Regions from separate parts of the Pseudomonas sp. TMW22091 genome, predicted to be linked through region 2. Evidence: predicted binding sites of a transcription regulator. Region 2 holds the regulator's gene; the other holds the start of a gene.
What was found. The regulator sigma-54, encoded in region 2, starts transcription at its own class of promoters, with help from an activator protein. The targets are predictions, from matches to a motif close to ANTGGCATNNANNTTGCTNT.

Region 1: the regulator sigma-54 is predicted to act here: its motif matches at 1,322-1,341, upstream of flgB (flagellar basal body rod protein FlgB).

What each region holds. Positions count from the first base shown of each region.
Region 1 is NZ_SCFI01000007.1:246,820-250,872, reverse strand. Features, by position in the region: gene EQV93_RS15645 (chemotaxis protein CheV) at 1-235, shown strand, start outside; gene cheR (protein-glutamate O-methyltransferase CheR) at 249-1,076, shown strand; gene flgB (flagellar basal body rod protein FlgB) at 1,398-1,805, shown strand; gene flgC (flagellar basal body rod protein FlgC) at 1,809-2,252, shown strand; gene flgD (flagellar hook assembly protein FlgD) at 2,268-2,993, shown strand; gene flgE (flagellar hook protein FlgE) at 3,030-4,053, shown strand, end outside.
Region 2 is NZ_SCFI01000011.1:105,336-109,388, forward strand. Features, by position in the region: gene EQV93_RS18635 (ZIP family metal transporter) at 1-283, shown strand, start outside; gene EQV93_RS18640 (HPr family phosphocarrier protein) at 291-563, opposite strand; gene rapZ (RNase adapter RapZ) at 580-1,437, opposite strand; gene ptsN (PTS IIA-like nitrogen regulatory protein PtsN) at 1,440-1,904, opposite strand; gene hpf (ribosome hibernation-promoting factor, HPF/YfiA family) at 1,917-2,231, opposite strand; gene EQV93_RS18660 (RNA polymerase factor sigma-54) at 2,308-3,801, opposite strand; gene lptB (LPS export ABC transporter ATP-binding protein) at 4,040-4,053, opposite strand, start outside.

The sequences.
Region 1 (4,053 bases), on a different contig from region 2:
AATGGACGGTTACACCCTGACAGCCGAGATCCGCAACGATCCACGCATGCAAAATTTGCACATCATTCTGCATACTTCTTTGTCGGGGGTTTTTAATCAGGCGATGGTCAAGAAAGTCGGTGCTGATGACTTTCTGGCCAAGTTTCGGCCCGATGACCTGGCATCCCGGGTAGTTGACCGGATTAAAGCAGCAGACCAGAGCCAGGGTCAGCCCCTGGCGGTCAACACGATTTAAGAGGCAGGATCATTTGTCGACGGCTAATTTGGATTTTGAACAGTTCCGGGGCTTCCTGGAAAAAGCCTGTGGCATTGTGCTGGGTGAGAACAAGCAGTACCTCGTTTCGAGTCGCCTTAACAAGCTGATGGAGCAGCAGGGCATCAAGTCGCTGGGTGAGTTGATTCAGCGCATGCAAAGCCAGCCTCGCAGCGGGTTGCGTGAGCAGGTGGTGGATGCCATGACCACCAATGAAACCTTGTGGTTTCGGGACACTTACCCGTTTGAAGTGTTGAAGAACAAAGTCTTGCCTGAATTTATCAAGGCCAATCCGGGGCAGCGTTTGCGTATCTGGTCGGCCGCGTGCTCATCGGGGCAGGAACCGTATTCGCTGTCGATGAGCATTGACGAGTTTGAACGCAGCAATCCCGGGCAATTAAAGGCGGGCGCACAGATCTTTGCCACTGATTTGTCCAGTCTGATGCTCAATACGTGCAAAACCGGTGAGTACGACAATTTGGCGATTGGCCGAGGCTTGTCGCAGGAGCGCTTGCAGCGCTACTTCGAACCCAAGGGGCCGGGGCGTTGGGTGATCAAGGCGCCGATCAAGAATCGAGTGGAATTTCGTTCATTTAACCTGTTGGACAGCTACGCCGCGTTTGGCAAGTTTGACGTGGTGTTCTGTCGCAATGTGTTGATCTACTTCTCGGCCGAGATGAAAAAAGACATCTTGCTGCGAATCCACAGCACGTTGAAGCCGGGTGGTTATCTGTTTCTGGGCGCGTCGGAAGCCCTCAACGGTTTGCCCGACCATTACCAGATGGTGCAATGCAGCCCCGGGATCATTTATCAGGCGAAATAGACTTGCGTTAACCCGTAGCAGCTGCCGAAGGCGGCGTTCGGCGACGCAGTCGTCGCTGAGCGCTAAACCTGAGTGCTCATTGTTACGATCGCTGCGCAATCGGACGCAGCCTTCGGCAGCTGCTACGAGGGAGTACGTGCGACCGGGCGGCAGAAAAGCGGCAGTCAGCGGTCAGCCTTTGCCGCTTTTCTGGCATTGCCGCCGTCCACTCCCTGCGCAAAGCCCTGAAACAGGCGGTTGTTCAATCTGGCACGAGGTTTGCTCTGTACCTGTCATCCACACCTGAATCCGTTTCAGGTCAGCTGACAAAGGTTTCCCGACATGAGCATCAGCTTCGATAAAGCGCTCGGTATCCATGAACAAGCCCTGGGCTTTCGTGCACAACGTGCCGAAGTGCTGGCCAACAATATCGCCAACGCCGATACCCCGAATTACAAAGCGCGGGATCTGGATTTTGCCTCTGTGCTCGCTGCACAGAACGACAAGAACCAGAACGGCACGTTTGCCCTGAACAAGACCAACAGCCGCCATATCGAAGCCCAAGGCCTGAGCATGGGCGACGAAACGCTTCAGTACCGCACGCCGATGCAACCCTCGATCGACCAGAACACCGTGGACGCTCAGCTTGAGCAGTCGAACTATGCAGAGAATGCGGTCAACTTTCAGGCCAGCTTCACCCTGCTCAACAGTAAATTCAAAGGGCTGATGTCAGCCCTGCGCGGGGAGTAATTCATGTCTCTAGCCAGTGTGTTCAATATTGCCGGCAGTGGCATGAGTGCCCAGACCACCCGTCTGAATACCGTCGCCAGTAACATCGCCAACGCCGACACCGTCTCGTCGAGCCTCGATCAGACCTACCGCGCCCGTCATCCTGTGTTTGCCACGATGTTTCAGGGTGCGCAAAACGGCACCGGCGATTCGCTGTTCAATAATCAGGATGCCGCAGGCCAAGGCGTCCAGGTGCTGGGTGTGGTCGAAGACCAGAGCAACCTTGAAGCACGTTACGAGCCCAACCATCCTTCTGCCGACGCCAAGGGCTATGTCTATTACCCCAACGTCAACGTGGTCGAAGAAATGGCTGACATGATTTCCGCCAGCCGTTCGTTTCAGACCAACGCGGAAATGATGAACACCGCCAAAACCATGATGCAGAAGGTGCTGACGCTCGGTCAGTGATAAGGGGCAACGCAAATGAGTGTGACCGATTCCACTAGCGGCTTGACCCTCAATCAGGTACTCGCCAATTCCGCCCAGACCGCCACGACTGACAACAGTCTGGCAGCCGCTTCCAAGGCGGTGTCCGGCAGCTCCTCGCTGGGCAAGGATGCATTTTTGCAATTGCTGGTGACCCAGCTGAAAAACCAGAACCCGCTGGACCCGCAGGACAACACCGCGTTTGTCGCGCAGTTGGCGCAGTTCAGTAGCCTGGAAGGCATCACCACCCTCAATGACACGGTGAACTCGATCTCGGGTAACTTCCAGTCCTCGCAAGCCTTGCAGGCTTCGTCCCTGGTGGGCCGTTCGGTGATCGTGCAAACCAGCGAAGCGTATGTTGACCCGGCCAGCGGCAAGGCATTCAACGGCACGGTCGTGGTTGCTGATGCCAACTCCACGCCGACGGTCACCATTACCAATGCAGACGGTGAAGTGGTCAGAACCCTGGATCTGGGTACACAGCAAGCCGGCAACAGTGAATTTACCTGGGACGGCAAGGATGATGAGGGCGTACTGCTGGATAAAGGTTCTTACACCTTTACGGCAGCCAGCAAAACTGACACCGGCAGCACGGCTCTCACCACCTACCTGCCGGCCACGGTCAACAGCGTGACGCTGAGCAAGACCGGTGGCGAAATCATGCTGAACCTCGCGGGTCTGGGCAGTATTGGCATGTCCAAAGTTCAGACCATTGGCCTCTAGGCCCTAAGCCGACCCTTACGCTTCAAGGAGATATACATGTCTTTCAATATCGGTCTTAGCGGCCTCTATGCAGCGAACAAACAACTCGACGTGACCGGCAACAACATTGCCAACGTTGCCACCACGGGTTTCAAAGCCTCCCGTGCAGAATTTGCCGACGTGTACTCGGCCAGCAAGCTGGGCGTCGGCAGCAAGACCATCGGCAGCGGTGTCAACCTGGCCAATGTGTCGCAAAGCTTCAGTCAAGGTGCTATCAATAACACCGGTAATCTGCTGGACATGGGGATTCAAGGCAGCGGTTTCTTTGTGCTGAGCGACAACGGCGCCTTGAGCTATACCCGTGCCGGCACGTTCAAGGCCGATAAAGATGGCTACGTGACCAGCTCCGATGGCACCCAGCGCTTGCAGGGTTATGGCGTGGACGCTAACGGCAAGGTCATCAACGGCGTGTTGACCGACCTGCGCATCGATACGTCCAACCTGGCACCCAAAGCCAGCAGCACGGTTGAGTCCACCATCAACCTGAACTCCACCTCTGAGGTGATTGATCAGACCGTGAACGCGTTCGATCCGAACGAAACCGCCAGCTACAGCAAAAAATTCAGCACCACTATTTACGACACCCAGGGCAATGCGCACCCGATGGACCAGTACATGGTCAAGACAGGTTCCAATACCTGGGAGACCTATACCCTGATCGACGGACGCAACCCTGACGGTACTGCGGTCACAGGTGCGAATGCTGTAGCCCCTGTGCCGTCGACCATGGTGTTCGACTCGGCCGGTGCGCTGACCAGCGTGACCACGCCCAACCCGGTGGCCGGTCAGCCTGACATCGTCAGCAGCACCTTGACCGTGAGCAACTGGATGCCGGGCGCCACGGTCAATGGCAACTGGGTCTCCAACGGTGCTGCAGCGAATGGTGACGGGATTGCCATCAACATGGCCAAGACCACTCAGTACAACACTGACAGTTCGCGTAATCCGCCGACTCAAGACGGCTACGCCACCGGCCAGATCAACAACCTGAGCATCGACGGCTCAGGCGTATTGTTCGCTA
Region 2 (4,053 bases):
ATTGGTGTTGGCTGGCGCGGGCATGTCGCGGGTCAGGGCATTCTTGATCGGGGCTGCCTCAGGCCTTGTCGAGCCGGTGTTCGCCTTGCTTTGTGCCTGGTTGGTCAATCTGGCCGAAGTATTGTTGCCAATGGGGTTGGCATTGGCGGCGGGGGCCATGCTGCTGGTGGTCACGCAAGAAGTCATCCCCGAATCACGCCGCAATGGCCACGAAAAACTGGCCAGTCTGGGCTTGTGTGTAGGGTTTTGCTTGATGATGGTGATGGATACGGCGTTGGGTTAAGCGTGGCTTACTCGCCTTCATCAAAGTAGTTATTGATGAGTTTGGTCAGGGCATCAAGGGCTTCCTGCTCTTTCTCGCCTTCAGTCTTGAGGTGGATAGTCGTGCCCTTGCCAGCGGCAAGCATCATCATGGCCATGATGCTTTTGCCATCCACCATCGAGTCAGCGGTACGTCCTGCTCTGACCAGACATGGAAACTGTCCTGCGATACCTACGAACTTGGCCGATGCCCGGGCGTGCAAGCCCAGCTTGTTGATGATTTCAATTTCCAGTGCAGGCATCGCGGTAGTGATCCTTTCAGGTAAGGTCGCGGTGGCGAACCTGGACGTTCTTCAGGGTTTCTTGCAGGCATTTACCGAGGCGTTCAGTCAGGTAGACCGAGCGATGATGCCCGCCTGTGCAGCCAATGCCAATGGTGACATACGCCCGGTTGCTGGCTGCGAAGCGGGGCAGCCATTTAAGCAGGTAGCTGGAGATATCCTGAAACATCTCTTCGACATCCGGCTGTGCTGACAGGTAGTCTGCGACCGGCTTGTCCAGCCCCGATTGCTCGCGTAGCTCTGGCTTCCAGTACGGGTTAGGCAAGCAGCGCACATCGAACACCAAGTCGGCATCGACCGGCATGCCACGCTTGAAACCAAACGACTCAACCAAAAATGCGGTCCCGGCCTCGGGTTTGTTCAGCAAACGCAGCTTGATGGTATCGCGCAGCTGATAGAGGTTGAGGTTGGTGGTATTGATCGTCAGGTCAGCCAGGTCGGCAATGGGCCCGAGCAAGAGGTTCTCGTCACGTATGGCTTCGGCCAGAGAGCGACTGGCGCTGCTCAGTGGGTGACGCCGGCGTGTTTCAGAGAAGCGTTTAAGCAAGGTTTCTTCGTCGGCATCCAGAAACAGCACATCGCACTGTATGTGCCGGTTGCGCACCTCTTCAAGCAGTTGCGGAAAACGCGACAAATGGCTGGGCAAGTTACGTGCGTCAATGGACACGGCAACCAGCGGCTGTGCCAATTCGGTATGAATCAGCGCACGCTCTGCCAGCTCTGGCAGCAGCCCGGCGGGCAGATTGTCGATGCAATAGAAACCGTTGTCTTCGAGGACAGCCAGTGCAGTGCTTTTTCCGGAGCCTGAGCGTCCGCTAACGATGACTAAGCGCATGATTAATGATCGCTCTGTACGTCCAGAACAACCTTATACAGCTCTTCGTTGCTGCTGGCTGCGCGCAGTTGGTCGCGCACGTCTTTGCGGTCGAGCATGCTGGCGATCTGCCTGAGCAGTTCCAGATGAGCATCGGTGGCCGCTTCAGGCACGAGCAAAACGAATAGCAGGTCGACTGGCGCGCCATCAATGGCGTCGAAATCTATGGGCGCATCGAGGTGCAACAAGGCGCTGACAGGCGCCTCGCAACCCTTGAGGCGGCAATGAGGTATGGCAATGCCGTTACCAAAACCGGTGGAACCCAGTTTTTCACGGGCAAGCAAACTCTCGTAAACGTCCTGCATGGCCAGATCAGGCACCTGATCGTGAATCAGCTTGGCAGTGTGTTCGAGTACGCGCTTTTTACTGCCGCCCGGCACGTTCACAAGGGAACGGCCAGGGGTCAGGATATTTTCAAGTCGAATCATGGGTATGGAGTATTAACGCCCCGTTGCGCCTTGAAGCAGGCTTTGGGACTTTTCCTTATGTTTTTTCAGTTGGCGATCGAGCTTGTCAGCGAGCAGGTCGATTGCAGCATACATATCGGTATGCTCTGCGTTCGCAACGACTTCCTTCGGACCCTTGGGGATATGCAGGGTGGCTTCAATCTTCTGCTGAAGTTTTTCGACTTTCATGATGACCTGTGCATTGGTGATCTTGTCGAAATGGTTCTCCAGGCGTTTGAATTTTTCGCCTATGTAAGCGCGTAACGCGTCGGTGACTTCCAGATGCTGTCCACTGATGTTGATTTGCATGCAGTTTCTCCTTCGGTTGCCATTGCATAAAGTGGCAGGCCGAACAGCCTGCCACTGAAACGCGGTGGCCCGTGGCTTACATCAACCTCTTGCGTTCGCTGGAAGGCGCTATCCCGAGGGATTCGCGGTACTTCGCGACGGTGCGACGGGCCACTTGAATACCTTGTGCCTCCAGTAAACCAGCGATCTTGCTGTCACTCAACGGCTTTTTCTGATTTTCAGCCGCCACCAGTTTTTTAATGATGGCGCGGATCGCTGTGGACGAGCATTCGCCCCCTTCAGAAGTGCTGACGTGGCTGGAGAAAAAGTACTTCAACTCATAAATGCCGCGGGGCGTATGCATGAACTTTTGCGTGGTCACCCGGGAAATGGTCGACTCGTGCATGCCTACTGCTTCGGCAATGTCATGCAGCACCAAAGGCTTCATGGCTTCATCACCATATTCCAGAAAGCCGCGCTGGTGCTCGACGATTTGCGTCGCCACTTTCATCAGCGTTTCATTGCGGCTTTGCAGGCTTTTGATAAACCAGCGAGCTTCTTGCAACTGATTGCGCATGAAGGTGTTGTCGGCGCTGGTATCAGCGCGGCGCACAAAACCAGCGTATTGAGGGTTTACCCGCAAACGTGGCATGGACTCCTGATTAAGCTCAACCAGCCAGCGATCATTGTCCTTGCGCACAATCACGTCCGGTACCACGTATTCGGCTTCGCTGGACTCGATTTGCGAGCCGGGGCGCGGGTTGAGGCTTTGTATCAGTTCAATGACCTGACGCAGCTCATCTTCCTTGAGCTTCATGCGGCGCATGAGCTGACTGTAATCGCGGGCGCCCAAGAGGTCGATGTAGTCCGTTACCAGGCGCTTGGCTTCATTGAGCCATAGCGTTTTGGACGGCAGCTGGCGCAATTGAAGAAGCAGACACTCACTGAGGTTGCGGGCGCCAATCCCAGCTGGTTCGAATTGCTGAATGCGGTGCAGAACGGCTTCGATCTCATCGAGTTCGATGTCGAGTTCTGGGTCGAATGCCTCAAGGATTTCGTCTAGTGACTCGTCGAGATACCCTTGGTTGTTGATGCAGTCGATGAGCGTTACGCCAATCAGCCGGTCAGTGTCTGACATGGGTGCCAGATTCAGTTGCCACAGCAGGTGGCTTTGCAGGCTTTCGCCGGCCGAGGTGCGGGTGGTGAAGTCCCACTCGTCATCATCGTTGCTTGGCAGGCTGCTGGCGCTGGTTTGGTAGACGTCTTCCCAAGCCGTGTCGACAGGCAGCTCATTGGGAATGCGTTCGTTCCATTCACCTTCTTCCAGGTTGTCCACGGTGGGTGTGGACTCCTGATACGACGGCTCCTGAATATCGTTATTGGGTTTTTGCTCGATGTTGTCGGCCAGAGGGTCTGAATTGTCGAAGTCGTCGCCTTCTTCCTGGCGCTCGAGCATTGGATTTGATTCCAGAGCCTCCTGGATTTCCTGTTGCAGATCCAGGGTGGACAATTGGAGCAGACGGATGGCCTGTTGCAGCTGCGGTGTCATCGTCAGCTGTTGGCCCATTCTCAGGACTAGCGATGGTTTCATGGCTGGGGCTTAAGACCTTATTCGCCGGCGCGCATGGCGCCATCCACTACCAAGGCGCGTGAGCGCCAAACATAAGCAAATTATATGCCTGAACCCAGTACGTTTGACTAGGGGCGTTTCCAATTAGTTTGAGATGTTTTCAGAAGCGGCGTGCAAGCGGGCCCCAAATGCGAAAAAACCTTGACCGTCATAATGATGTTCAAGGTTTATCGCTACAAGGGGCCACTCACGATGGGGTTTACAAGCGGAACT